2 regions of the Xanthobacter sp. DMC12 genome follow, and region 2 is predicted to be linked to the other one. Evidence: riboswitches for the same ligand, from Rfam matches in the RefSeq annotation. Region 2 holds a riboswitch; the other holds the start of a gene.
The links. Region 2 has a riboswitch for glycine ahead of gcvT (glycine cleavage system aminomethyltransferase GcvT). Riboswitches for the same ligand answer to the same signal wherever they lie in the genome.
Positions count from the first base shown of each region.

Region 1 (6,784 bases), on a different contig from region 2:
AAACCGGGGGCCGTTCACACTCTCACCCCATCAATATGCCTAAGTCGTTCTAAGACAAAAACGCACCTGATGACTTAAGCGGGAGCAGTTTGAACCGCCGTTGCGCGCTACTGCGCCGAGATGCTGCGCATTGGCGAGGACGGTTCCAGCGGAATATCAATGGCCACCGTCTCAGCGATCATCTGAGCAGTCGCAGCTGACAGGGTCCAGCCGAGATGCCCATGGCCCGTGTTGTAGAACACGCCAAGCCGCTTGCCGGGTCCGACGCGAGGCATCATGTCCGGCATCATTGGACGCAGACCGGCCCAAGGCACCACCCGCGCCGTGGACGCCCCCGGAAACAGCTTCCGTGTCCACTCCACTAGAGGATGAATGCGATCCGCACGAATGTCGCGGTTCTCACCGTTAAACTCAGCTGTCCCAGCAACGCGAAAGCGATCTTTCCCTAGGCGGCTTGTAACAATCTTGGCCTGGTCGTCGAGCAGGCTCACCCAGGGCGCCCCATTCTGGCTGGCCTCATCATCAAGCATCACGGTGATGGAATAGCCCTTCACCGGATAGACGTTCACACGATCACCCAACTGAACACCAATTGCCCGTGAGCCTACGCCTGCACACACCACGACAGCATCGAAGCTATGGCTCTCGTAGATAGCGCGCCCAACTTCATCCGCTGGGGCAATCGTGAGCGAAATGTCGATACGAGGTCGGGCGCCCTGAAAAGAATGCCTGACTGAGTCTACAGCCGCGTCATGGATGAAACGGACGTTACGGCGCCGGCAAGCTTTTGCGAGGCCGCGTGTGAATAGATGAATATCTCCAGTTGAGTCTGATTCCGTGAAGAATCCGCCGTAATATTTTCCATGGAGGGTTGGCTCGATCTCATGGATCTCGGCGGGACCTAGCGCTCGCCGCGACAGCCCACCTTGCGTATAGAGCGCACCGGCACGGGAAGCCGCATCGAAGCCGGATTTGTCTCGATAGATATGCAGAATGCCGCGCTTTTCGAGATTGAAATCTATGCCCTCACGCTTCGCCATGTAGAACATGTAGTCGCGGGCCAGGATGGCGAGGCGAGTGGTCTCGATGGTGTTCGCTCTATAATTTGGGATATTGGCCAGAAACTCAGCCATCCAGGAATACTTGTGCCAGGAAGGCGTGGGGTTCATCAGCAGCGGCGCATCCTGCCTGAACATCCACTTGATGCCTTTAAGCACAGTTGCCCAGGAATTCCAGACTTCAGAATTGGAGGCTGAAAGCTGCCCTCCGTTAGCGAAGGATGTTTCCATCGCCGCGTAGCGCTGACGATCTATGACGGTGACGTCGTACCCACGCTCACTCAGGGCATAAGCGGTGGTAATACCGGTTATACCAGCTCCAATGACGGCAATATTGCGCATGGGGCTCTCCCGCGCTTGAGGACTACATGACATGGATGCCTCTGGCATCCAGCCGACCGTCCCCAATCTGTCTCGGTACCTGAGAGCTCGCCCCGAGTTGGACGGCGCACTAAGGCCGTCATTCGGGCTTCCCCTTCGGTGGGCGCTCGCCGACCGGGCGGCGCCTCTCTCCAGATCGTCCTGATTATGCGGTCCTTTATGCCTGAGAGTTTCCTTGGGGGGTTGCTCCGTCGGCGCCGACATGTGCCCAGGAGGACTGTCGATCTCTCCCGCATAATCATTATCAGACGCATGACCAATTGCACACAATCACGACATGCTCAAGAGCTCGCGTGAGGCGGAAAGACATTTATCAAAGATGCTGGTCATCCCGGCACCGGCCCATTCCACTTGACCTGAGCCCCTGACCCCGGAATTTTCCAGCTCCGGATAGCCTAGAAATGGGGGGCGCTTCAAATCAACCCTCGGACTTTCTTCTAACCGGAGGAGAAGACGGTCTCAGGTCACACTCGTCACCTTAGCGGCCGAAGTCAGGCTGCTTCACACCGCTGCAGGGGGGCGACTTTCATGAAGGTGGAGCAGGTGTTCGGGGCTGCCAGCGCCGAACACCAACGACTTGCGAGACCACGCGCCTCAAGCATCGCGATCCGATGCTTGAGGCAAATCGCTTTCTGTGAAAGTGATCGAGGTAAGTCCGATGCTCAGGTTCATTCAACCTAAGCAGAAAGGACTCTACCCAACGCACCACACGCGATGGAGACTATCAGCGAAGATGCAAGCGGCAACCGCCCGGAGAAGCGCCTTTCCCCGCACGCCTGATTGACCTGGGATAGCTTTTCTCCGCACCGTCCGGAAACCCGAACGGTGCGGAGAAATTTCTGCTCACGCGAGGGCATCGGCGATCGCCTTTCCGCAGCTGAGCGTGTTGGCGGTTCCGCCGATGTCGGCCGTGCGCCCCGCAGGATCGGCCAGCACCTGCTCGATGGCCCGCTCGATGGCCGCGGCGGCGTCCATTTCCCCGAGATGCTCGAGCATCATGGCCGCCGACCAGATCTGGCCCACCGGATTGGCGATGCCCTTTCCGGCGATATCCGGGGCGGACCCGTGGACCGGCTCGAACAGCGAGGGGAAGGTGCGGTCTGGATTGATGTTGCCGGAGGGCGCGATGCCGATGGTGCCGGTGCAGGCGGGGCCGAGATCGGAGAGGATGTCGCCGAACAGGTTGGAAGCGACCACCACGTCGAACCGGTCCGGATGCAGCACGAACTGCGCGGTGAGGATGTCGATGTGGTACTTGTCGGTGCGCACCTCCGGATAGGTCGCCGCCATCGCTTCCACCCGCTCGTCCCAATAGGGCATGGTGATTGCGATGCCGTTGGACTTGGTGGCCGAGGTCAGGTGCCTGTTGGGCCGCCGCATGGCCAGCTCGAACGCGAATTTCAGCACCCGGTCCACGCCGTGGCGCGACATGACGGTTTCCTGAATCACCAGCTCGCGGGGCGTGCCGGGATACATGCGCCCACCGATGGAGGTGTATTCGCCCTCCGTGTTCTCGCGCACCACCCAGAAGTCGATGTCGCCCGGCTTGCGCCCGACGAGGGGACAGGGCACGCCCGGCATCAGCCGCACCGGGCGGAGGTTCACATACTGGTCGAACTCGCGCCGGAACTGGAGCAGCGAGCCCCAGAGCGAGACATGGTCCGGCACCGTGTCCGGCCAGCCCACCGCGCCGAACAGGATGGCGTCGGATGTGCCGACCCGATCCTTCCAATCCGCCGGCATCATCTCGCCGTGGCGGGCGTAGTAGTCGCAGCAGGCGAAGTCGTGCCAGGCGAGATCGAGGCTGAAGCCATAGAGCGCCGCCGCCTTCTCCAGCACGCGCACGCCCTCGGGCATCACTTCCTTGCCGATGCCGTCTCCGGGGATGACGGCGATGCGATAGTGTCTTGCGGCCATGGTCACGTTTCCTGCGATATGTGGGAGATTGGGGTCAGACGGCGGCCGTGAGGCGCAGCCCGCCCATGTGGAAGGCCTTGGGCTCCAGATATTCGGCGATGCCGAGGTAGCCGCCCTCCCGGCCAAGCCCGGACTGCTTCACGCCGCCGAAGGGCGCGACCTCCATGGAGATGGCGCCGGTGTTGAGCCCGACCATGCCGAATTCCAGCGCCTCGCCGACCCGCCAGGCGCGGTGCATGTCCTCGGTGAAGAAATAGGCGGCGAGGCCGTAGGGCGTGCCGTTGGCGATGGCGATTGCCTCCGCCTCGGTCTCGAACCGGAACACCGGGGCGACGGGGCCGAAGGTCTCCTCGTTGGCGAGGCGCATGTCGGTGGTGGCACCGGTGAGGAGGAGGGGCGCGACGAAGTTTCCGTCCGCACAGGACGTGTCGGCCTGCTGCGCCACGCGCGCACCCTTGGCCAGCGCATCGGCGACGTGCGCATGCACCTTTTCGGCGGCGGCGCGGTTGATGAGCGGACCGATGGCGACGCCGGGCGCCGTGCCGGGGCCGACCTTCTGTGCCGCGATCCGCGCGCCGAGACGGGCGACGAAGGCATCATGGATGCCGGCCTGCACCAGGATGCGGTTGGCGCACACGCAGGTCTGTCCGGCATTGCGGAATTTGGAGGCCATGGCCCCCTCCACCGCGAGGTCGAGGTCTGCATCGTCGAAGACGATGAAGGGCGCATTGCCGCCGAGTTCGAGGCTCAGCTTCTTCAGCGTCCCCGCCGAGGCGCGCATGAGATGGGCGCCGACTCGGGTTGAGCCGGTGAAGGAGATCTTGCGCATCGCGGGGTTCGAGGTGAGTTCATCGCCGATGGCGGCCGGCAGGCCCGTCACCACGGAGATGACTCCGGCGGGAATGCCGGCCCGCTCGGCGAGCTTCACCACAGCCAGGGCGGAGAATGGGGTCAGCTCCGACGGCTTGATGACCATGGTGCAGCCGGCGGCGAGGGCCGGCGCGCATTTGCGGGTGATCATCGCGATGGGGAAATTCCACGGCGTGATGGCGGCGGTGACGCCGATGGGCTCTTCCAGCATCAGGATGCGCCGGTCGGCCCCGGGCGCGGGGATGGTGCGGCCGTAGATGCGCCGCGCTTCCTCCGCGAACCACTTCACGAAGGAGGCGCCGTAGCGCACTTCCCCTTCCGCCTCGGCGAGGGGCTTGCCCTGCTCGGCCGTCATGATCCGTGCGAGGTCGGCGGTGTTGGCGAGGATCAGGTCGTTCCAGCGCTCCAGAAGGCGCGCGCGCTCCGCCGCCGGCACCGCGCGCCAGGAACGGAATGCGGTCTCAGCCGCCTCGATGGCACGCCGCGTCTCGGCCGCGCCGCAGGCCGGAACGGTGCCCACGGTCCGGCCGGTGGCGGGATCCTCCACGGCGAGCGTCGCGCCGTCATCGGCGGCGCACCACTGCCCGCCGATGAACGCCGCTTGGACGAGGAGGCTCGGGTCGGCGAGGTTGAGGACGTGTTCAGCGGCGAGAGACATGGGCGAGACTTTCAATAGCCGCGGCTGCGTTCGACGAGGCCGACCATCGGCTCGCCTGCGGCGTGGCGGCGGAGATTTTCGAGCAGGCTGACCACGGCGGTCTCAGGCCGGGTGAGGCTCGCGACGTGGGGCGTCAGCAGGATGCGGGGATGGCTCCAGAACGGATGCTCCGGCGGCAGCGGCTCCGGCTCCGTCACATCGAGCACCGCGCCCGAGAGGGTGCCGGCATCGAGGGCGGCGACCAGATCCTCGGCCACCAGATGGCCACCGCGGCCCGCATTGACGATCCGGGCGCCCACCGGCAGCCGCGCGAACAGCCGCGCATCGAGAATGCCCCGCGTCTCGGCGGTGAGCGGCAGAAGGCAGACGAGGATGTCGGTGCGTGCGAGGAACGGGGAGAGCCCGGCCTCGCCCGCGAAGGTCTCCACCTTCGGGATATCCCGGGGCGAGCGGCTCCAGCCCGCCAGCGGAAAGCCGAAGGCCGCGAGCGGGCCGAGCGCCGCCTGTCCCAGCGAGCCGAGCCCCATGATCCCGACGCGCCGTTGCGCTGCCGGCGTTTCATAATGCTGCGCCCAGAGGTGCCGCTTCTGCTGGTCGATATAGGTCGGCAGGTCGCGGTGAAGCGCCAGGACGGCCATGGTCACGTACTCGACCATGCCCTCCACGATGCCGGGCTCCACCATGCGCACCACGGGAATGCGGGGCGGGATGCGGGTGAGGTCGAGGTGGTCCACGCCGGCCCCGGTGGAGAAGATCACTTCGAGGTTCGGAAACGTTGCGGCGAGATCCACCCGCACGTCCCAGACGGCGACCCAGCGGATGTCGGCCGGGTCTCCCATGTCGGGCCAGATGCGCACGTCGATATCCGGTGCCATTTCGCCGATCAGCCGGCGCCAGATCTCGCCCCGGGCGGGATCGGCCATGTAGAGGAGTGCCATGGGTGAAGCCTGATGTACTTGAGTGGGTTCAGGAAACGGCGACCCACAGCTTGCGTACGGTCTCCAGCGTTTCCCAGGTTCCGACGAAGCCCGGCCGCAGCACGAAGGTGTCGCCGGCGCAGAAGCGGCGTGGGGCGCCGCCATCCTCCGTCAACACGACCACGCCGGAGAGGATCGTGCAATATTCCCAGGTCTCGCCCTTGATGGAGCGCGTGACGCCGGGCGTCGCCTCCCAGATGCCGGTGCGGATGTCCCTGTGGCCGGCTGCCGCGATTTCCCAGGTCTTGTAGCTCGGGTCGCCGGCGATCAGCCGGTCCGGTGCCGGCTTGCTTTCGCGCGGCGTTCCGGGCGCGGCGAGGTCGAAGGCGATGAGGTTGCTCATGGTCGTGGTTCCGGGCAGCAGGATGGGACGCCGGCGGGGGCCGGTCGTCCTGCGGCCAATAGGGGAGGTCAGGCGTCGGCGTTCTTGCGCGGCGCCGTGCGGGCGCTCAGGGCGACGAGGATCACCATCAGGAAGGACACCGCCGTCAACAGCGTGCTGATGGACGCAATCGTCGGGTCGATCTCGTCGCGCAGCGCCGTGAACATGCGCTTGGTCAGCGTCTGATTCTCGCCGCCCGAGACGAAGATGGCGACCACTGTCTCGTCCAGCGCCGAGATGAAGGCGAACAGCAGGCCGGAGATGACGCTCGGGCGGATCTGCGGCAGCGTTACGATGAAGAAGGTGCGCAGCCGGTTCATGCCGAGGCTGCGGGAGACCATCTCCTGCGCCGGATCGAACTTCCTCAAGCCTGTCAGCACCGAGATGATGACGAACGGCAGGCCGAGCATGACGTTGGCGAGGATGAGCCCGCTCATGGTCGCGAGCAGTCCGACGTTGGCATAGACGAGGAAGACGCCGACGGCGGTGATGACGATGGGCACGACGAGCGGCAGGAGCAGCACCACCTGCAGGCTGCGCA
Region 1 covers NZ_JBQUYZ010000001.1:1,462,511-1,469,294, reverse strand. Annotated here, with positions in the region: gene ACT535_RS06810 (D-amino acid dehydrogenase) at 108-1,400, opposite strand; glycine riboswitch at 1,464-1,578, opposite strand; glycine riboswitch at 1,580-1,682, opposite strand; gene ACT535_RS06805 (tartrate dehydrogenase) at 2,283-3,356, opposite strand; gene ACT535_RS06800 (NAD-dependent succinate-semialdehyde dehydrogenase) at 3,391-4,884, opposite strand; gene ACT535_RS06795 (2-hydroxyacid dehydrogenase) at 4,896-5,822, opposite strand; gene ACT535_RS06790 (cupin domain-containing protein) at 5,851-6,204, opposite strand; gene ACT535_RS06785 (ABC transporter permease) at 6,273-6,784, opposite strand, start outside.
Region 1: linked by a shared signal. The riboswitch ahead of ACT535_RS06810 (D-amino acid dehydrogenase) and the one ahead of gcvT (glycine cleavage system aminomethyltransferase GcvT) in region 2 are both predicted to bind glycine.

Region 2 (6,784 bases):
TGGCGGCCATGGCGAGGTCGCGCAGGGCACCGAGGAAGAGGTCGAGGGAGGCCTTCGATTCGCTCTCCGTCGGCTCGATCAGCATCGCCCCGTGGACCACCAGCGGGAAGTAGACCGTCATGGGATGGTAGCCCTCGTCGATCAGTGCCTTGGCGACGTCCAGGGTGGAGAGGCCGGTGCCCGCCAGCCACGCATCGTCGAACAGGGCCTCGTGCATGGCCGGGCGCTCGGCGAAGGGGGCGCTCATCACGTCCATCAGGCAGGCGCGGACATAGTTGGCGGAGAGGACGGCATCCTCGGAGGCCTGCCGCATGCCGTCCGCCCCATGGGAGAGCATCCACGACAACGCGCGGACGAACATGCCCATCTGGCCGTGGAAGGCGCTCATGCGGCCGAGAGCCTGCTCGGCGCCCGCCGACCCTTCATCCTCCACCAGCACCAGCCCATCGGCGGTGGCGACCAGCGCCGGCACCGGGGCGAAGGGGGCGAGGGCCTGAGAGAGCACTACCGGGCCGGCGCCGGGGCCGCCGCCGCCGTGGGGGGTGGAGAAGGTCTTGTGGAGGTTGATGTGCATGGCATCGACCCCGAGGTCGGCGATGCGCACCTTGCCGAGGATGGCGTTGAAATTGGCGCCGTCCGAATAGAAATAGGCGCCAGCCTCATGCACCGCCGCCGCAATCGCCACCACGTCCCGCTCGAACAGGCCGCAGGTGTTGGGATTGGTGAGCATGAGGGCCGCCACCTCCGGCCCCAGCGCGGCCTTCACCGCCTCCGGGTCCACCGTGCCGTCCGGCCGGGCGGGGATGGAGCGCACCTCATAGCCGATGAGGGCGGCCGTGGCGGGGTTGGTGCCGTGGGCGCTCTCCGGCACCAGCACCACATGGCGATCGCCATTGCCGTGGGCTTCGTGGGCGGCCTTGATGGCCATCATGCCGCACAGCTCGCCATGGGCGCCCGCCTTGGGCGTGAGCGCCACGGCTTTCATGCCGGTAAGCTCCAGCAGGTAGCGCGACAGCTCCGCCATCAGCTCCAGCGCGCCGGGCACGGTGGAGAGGGGCTGGAGCGGGTGGATGTCGGCAAAGCCCGCCAGCCGCGCCATCTTCTCGTTGAGGCGCGGGTTGTGCTTCATGGTGCAGGAGCCGAGCGGAAACAGCCCGCTGTCGATGCCATAGTTCATGCGCGAGAGGCGCACGTAATGGCGCATGGCCTCGGGCTCGGAGAGGCCCGGCAGTTCCAGCGGCGCATTGCGCGCGTGGGTGCCGAGCCGGTCCTTGAAGGGGGCGAGCTCGGGAATGTCCACGCCCGTCACTTCGGTGCGGCCGATCTCGAAGATCAGGCCTTCCTCAAGGTCGAGCCCCCGGTTGCCGGTGAAGGTGACGGGACCCGCGCTGGTGCCCCCGACGATGTGCGGCGTCGTCGCGCCACGGCCTTCGCGGTTCATCACAGCACCTCCTTGAGGGCCGCGGCATAGGCGGCGCGATCGTCTTCTGTCGTCGTCTCGGTGGCGGCGACGAGGATGAGGTCGTCGAGGCCTGATTTCGGGGCGAGGCGGGAATAGGGGACGCCGCCGAGGATGCCCTTTGCAGCCAGCTTCTCCACCACGTCCGAAGCGTTGCCCGGCACGCGCAGGGTGAATTCGTTGAAGAAGGTGTCGTTGAGCACGCTCACCCCCGGCACGGCGGCGAGCCGGTCCGCGAGGTCGCAGGCGGCGGCGTGGTTGGCCCGCGCCAGCCGCACGAGCCCGGTCTGCCCGAGTAGGCTCATATGGATGGTGAAGGCCAGCGCGCAGAGGCCCGAATTGGTGCAGATGTTGGAGGTCGCCTTCTCGCGGCGGATGTGCTGCTCGCGGGTGGAGAGGGTGAGCACGAAGCCGCGCCGGCCTTCCGCATCCACCGTCTCGCCGGCGAGGCGCCCCGGCATCTGCCGCACATACTTCTGCCGCGTGGCGAAGAGGCCCACATAGGGGCCGCCGAAGTTGAGCGCATTGCCGATGGACTGGCCTTCGCCCGCCACGATGTCGGCGCCCTGGGCGCCGGGCGGCTCGATGAGGCCGAGGCTGACCGCCTCGGTGAACACGGCGATGAGCAGGGCGCCGGCCTTGTGGGCGGCCTCGGCGATGGGCTTCAGATCCAAGATGTTGCCGAACACGTCCGGCGACTGGACGACGACGCAGGAGCAGCCGGCATCGATGGCGGCGATGATGTCTTCCCCGCCCGTTGGCACGGGGGCCAGCGCCACCACCTCGTCGGCGGCATAGTGCGAGACCGTCTCGATGGTCGCGCGATAGTGCGGGTGCAGGTTGCCGGCCAGCAGCGCCTTGCGGCGCTTGGTGACGCGGTGGGCCATCAGCACCGCCTCGGCGGCGGCGGTGGAGCCGTCATACATGGAGGCGTTGGCCACCTCCATGCCGGTCAGCTCGGCCACCTGCGTCTGGAACTCGAAGAGATATTGCAGGGTGCCCTGCGCGATCTCCGGCTGGTAGGGCGTGTAGGAGGTGAGGAATTCCGAGCGTTGGATCAGGTGGTCCACGCTCGCCGGCACGTGGTGGCGATAGGCCCCGGCGCCAACGAAGAAGGGCACCGACCCGGCCGGCACGTTCTTCGCCGCAAGGCGGGAGAGCGCGCGCTCCACCTCCAGCTCGCTCTTGTGGAGCGCAAGGCGCGGCAGCTCATGCTCGCGCTGGGCGGCGGGAATGTCGGCGAACAGGTCGTCAACGGACGAAACGCCGATGCGCGCGAGCATCTCGGCGCGGTCGTCGGCGGTGAGGGGAAGATAGCGCATGATGCCGCCGGTCCCGTTTCAGGCGATGGTGAAGCTCGGGGTGATGACCACCTCCGAGCGCAGGGAATTGGCCACGAAGCATTCGTCGTGGGCCTTGTCGTGCAAGGCCGCCACGTCTTCGGTGGTGGGCGTTTTGTCACCCGAGAAGACGATGGCGGGGTTGAGCGCGATGCGGGAAATCCAGGTCTTGCCCCGCTCGGTCTTGCCGAACGCGGCCATCACCTTGTCCTCGTAGACGTCGATGCAGAAGCCGCCCCGGCGGGCGAAATCCAGCACGAACAGCATGTGGCAGGCGGAGAGGGAGGCGGCCAGCGCCTCCTCCGGGTCCACCGCATCGGCCTTCGACAAGGGCAGGCGGACCACCGCAGGCGAAGACGAGCCGGGCACGGTCAGCCCGTCGAACATCCATTGGTGCGCGCGGGGATAGCGCCCGTCGGTGAAGACGGCGTCGCCGCGCTCCCAGCGGACGGTGGCAATGGGGGTGTCGTCGCTCATGGTGTCCGCCTCCCGGCGCGCTCAGAGGGTGTCGAGGAAGGCCTTGTAGGCGGCCTCGTCCATCAGCTCGGACACTTCGGCGGGGTTGGAGAGCTTCAGCTTCAGGAACCAGCCCTTGCCCTCGGCATCCTCGTTCACGAGGCCGGGGGCGCCTTCCAGCTCGGAATTCACCTCCACCACCTCGCCGGAGATGGGGGCATAGACCTCGCTCGCGGCCTTCACGCTCTCGACGACGGCGGCTTCCTTGCCCTTCTCCACCGCCTTGCCGATCTCGGGAAGCTCCACGAACACCACGTCGCCGAGCTGGCCCTGGGCGTAGTCGGAGATGCCGACCACCGCCACGTCGCCGTCGATGCGGACGTATTCGTGGTCCTTGGTGTAGCGCACACTCATGGTCAGCCCCCGGTTTTCTGCTTGCGCGCGTAGCGCGTGGGTACGAAGGGAAGGGCGGTGACGACGGCGGGCAGGGCCTTGCCGCGCACCAGAATGTCGAGGCGCGTGCCGGGCGCGGCGAGCGCGGGCGGCACATAGCCCATGGCGATGGGCGCCTGCAGCGTCGGGGCGAAGCCGCCCGAGGTGACGCGGCCGACGACTTCTCCATTGGAGGCGATCTCCGCGCCCTCGCGGGCGGGGGCGCGGCCCTCCAGCCTCAGGCCCACGCGCACGCGGGCGGGGCCTTCCGCCAACTCGCGCTGCACGCGCTCGGCGCCGGGAAAGCCGCCCTCAAGCCGCCGCCGCTTCTGGATGGACCAGTTGAGCGCCGCCTCAATGGGGGAGGTGGAGAGATCGATGTCGTGGCCATAGAGGCAGAGGCCGGCTTCCAGCCTGAGACTGTCCCGGGCACCGAGGCCGATGGCCTTCACCTCCGGCTCGGCCAGCAGCGCCGCCCAGAGGGCGGGGGCATCTTCCGCCGCGACGGAAATCTCGTAGCCGTCCTCACCGGTATAGCCGGAGCGGGAGACCTCCACCGGAACGCCGTCGAAGGCGAGGGGGAGGGCGGTCATGAAGTCGAGGTCCGCCGCCTCGGGGCAATGGCGGGCCATCACCGTCGCGGCTTCTGGCCCTTGCAGGGCGAGGAGGGCCCGCTCGGGGCGCTGCACCAGCTTCACGGTGTCGGGCAGGTGGGCTTCGATGTGGGCGAAGTCGTCACCCTTGCAGGCGGCATTGACCACGAGGATCAGCGTGCCGTCAGCGGCGGGGTCCGCCGGGCGGGTGGCCATGAAGTCGTCGCGGATGCCGCCGTCTTCGGCGGTCAATTGCGAATAGCGCTGCTTGCCGGGCGCAAGGTTCACGAAATCCGCCGGGGCGAGGGCTTCCAGCGCCTGCGCGGTGGTCTCGTGGTCCGGGCCGACGAGGAGCGCCTGTCCCATGTGGGAGACGTCGAACAGGCCGGCGTGGGTGCGGGTCCAATTGTGCTCCGCGAGGATGCCCTCGGGATACTGGACCGGCATGAGATAGCCCGCGAACGGCACCATGCGGGCACCGAGGGCGCCATGGGCGGCGCAGAGCGGGGTTTCGAGCAGAGGCTCGGTGTCGGAATGCGAATCAGGGGATGAGGCCAAGAGGGACTCCCGGACGAACAGCGCCAATTTCCGGGCCTGCCGAACCCCCGTTCCCGGTGGTCCTGCGCGGCCCGCGCGGCGCCCCCTCTGTCTGCCGACCTGAGAGATTTCACCGCGCCTCGTGGAAGGGCACGGCTTACTCCTTCGGTGAGCCCCGCCGCGCCTTAAAGGCTTGGCCGGACTGCTTTCCAGAGTTTCGTCCCCCTGCGGCCCTTTTTGCCTGAGCGGTTCCGGGGCGGTTGCGCCTTCGGCGCCGGCACGCCTCCCCATGAGGCCGCCGGTCTCTCCCGCAGGGATCGTCCGATGTCTTGCGCTCCTTTTGCCCTTTTCGCCGGGGCATCCGGAACGCGGCTGCAGCATAGGCGTTTGCCGCCCGGCGTCAACGCAAGAGCCGGCGAGGGTAGGGAAGGCGCCCCGCGTTGACGCCGGGCGGCTGCATTCCTAAGTTCGCGCTCCTTTTCCGGAGCCTGTCATGTCCTCGTCCGAAGCCTCGCCTGCGCCCGTCGATCCCACCCAGCTCGCCGCCGAGCTGAAGGCGGTCGCGGAAACGGCCAACGCCTGGCCGTTCGAGGAAGCGCGCAAGCTGGTGGAGCGGCTGAAGAAGCGGCCCAAGGACGAGGTGCTGTTCGAGACCGGCTACGGCCCCTCGGGCCTGCCGCACATCGGCACCTTCGGCGAGGTGGCGCGCACCACCATGGTGCGCCACGCGTTCCGCATCCTCACCGAAGACAAGGTGAAGACGCGCCTCCTGTGCTTCTCCGACGACATGGACGGGATGCGCAAGATCCCCGAGAACGTGCCGGACCCGGTGGCGCTGCGCCCCTATCTCCAGATGCCGCTCACCAAGGTGCCGAACCCCTTCGGCGGCGACTATCCGAGCTTTGGCGCGCACAACAACGCCATGCTCCGGCGCTTCCTCGACACCTTCGGCTTCGACTACGAATTCGCCAGCGCCACCGAATACTATTTTTCCGGCAAGCTCGACGCGGTGCTGCTGAAGGCCGCCGAGAAGTATGACGAGATCATGGCCGTCATGCTGCCCACGCTGGGCGAGGAGCGGCAGGCGACCTATTCGCCCTTCCTTCCCATTTCGCCCACTTCGGGCCGCGTGCTCTACGTGCCGCTGAAGAATGTGGACGCCAAGGCCGGCACCATCACCTTCGACGATGAGGACGGCACGGAGACCACGCTGCCCGTCACCGGCGGCAAGGTGAAGCTGCAGTGGAAGCCGGATTTCGGCGCCCGCTGGGCCGCGCTCGACGTCGATTTCGAGATGTTCGGCAAGGATCACCAGACCAACGCGCCGATCTACGACAAGATCTGCCAGATCCTCGGCGGCACCGCGCCGGAGCATTTCGTCTATGAGCTGTTCCTGGACGAGAAGGGCCAGAAGATCTCCAAGTCGAAGGGCAATGGTCTCACCATCGACGAGTGGCTGACCTATGCGAGCCCGGAGAGCCTGGCGCTCTACATGTTCCAGTCGCCCCGCTCGGCGAAGAAGCTGCACTTCGACGTGATCCCGAAGGCGGTTGACGAGTATTTCAACTTCCTCGCCCGCTATTCCCAGCAGGACTGGAAGCTCCGCTTCGGCAACCCGGTCTATCACATCCATGCCGGCAACCCGCCGGACGTGGACATGCCGGTGTCGTTCACCATGCTCCTCAACCTCGCCTCGGCCTCCAACACGGAGGACGAGAGCGTTCTGTGGGGCTTCCTGAAGCGCCATGTGCCCGGCGTGTCGGACCAGACGCACCCCAAGCTGCACGAGCTGGTGGGCTATGCGGTGCGCTACTTCCATGATTTCGTGAAGCCCAACAAGGTCTTCCGCACCCCCGACGAGGTGGAGCGCGACTCCCTCGCCAAGCTCGACGCGGCGCTGGCCGCGCTGCCGGCCGGCGCGAGCGCGGACGACATCCAGACCGTGCTCTACGACGTGGCGCGCCCCA
Region 2 covers NZ_JBQUYZ010000005.1:111,634-118,417, reverse strand. Annotated here, with positions in the region: gene gcvPB (aminomethyl-transferring glycine dehydrogenase subunit GcvPB) at 1-1,441, opposite strand, end outside; gene gcvPA (aminomethyl-transferring glycine dehydrogenase subunit GcvPA) at 1,441-2,781, opposite strand; gene ACT535_RS18330 (OsmC family protein) at 2,800-3,276, opposite strand; gene gcvH (glycine cleavage system protein GcvH) at 3,298-3,669, opposite strand; gene gcvT (glycine cleavage system aminomethyltransferase GcvT) at 3,672-4,838, opposite strand; glycine riboswitch at 5,036-5,138, opposite strand; gene ACT535_RS18315 (lysine--tRNA ligase) at 5,311-6,784, shown strand, end outside.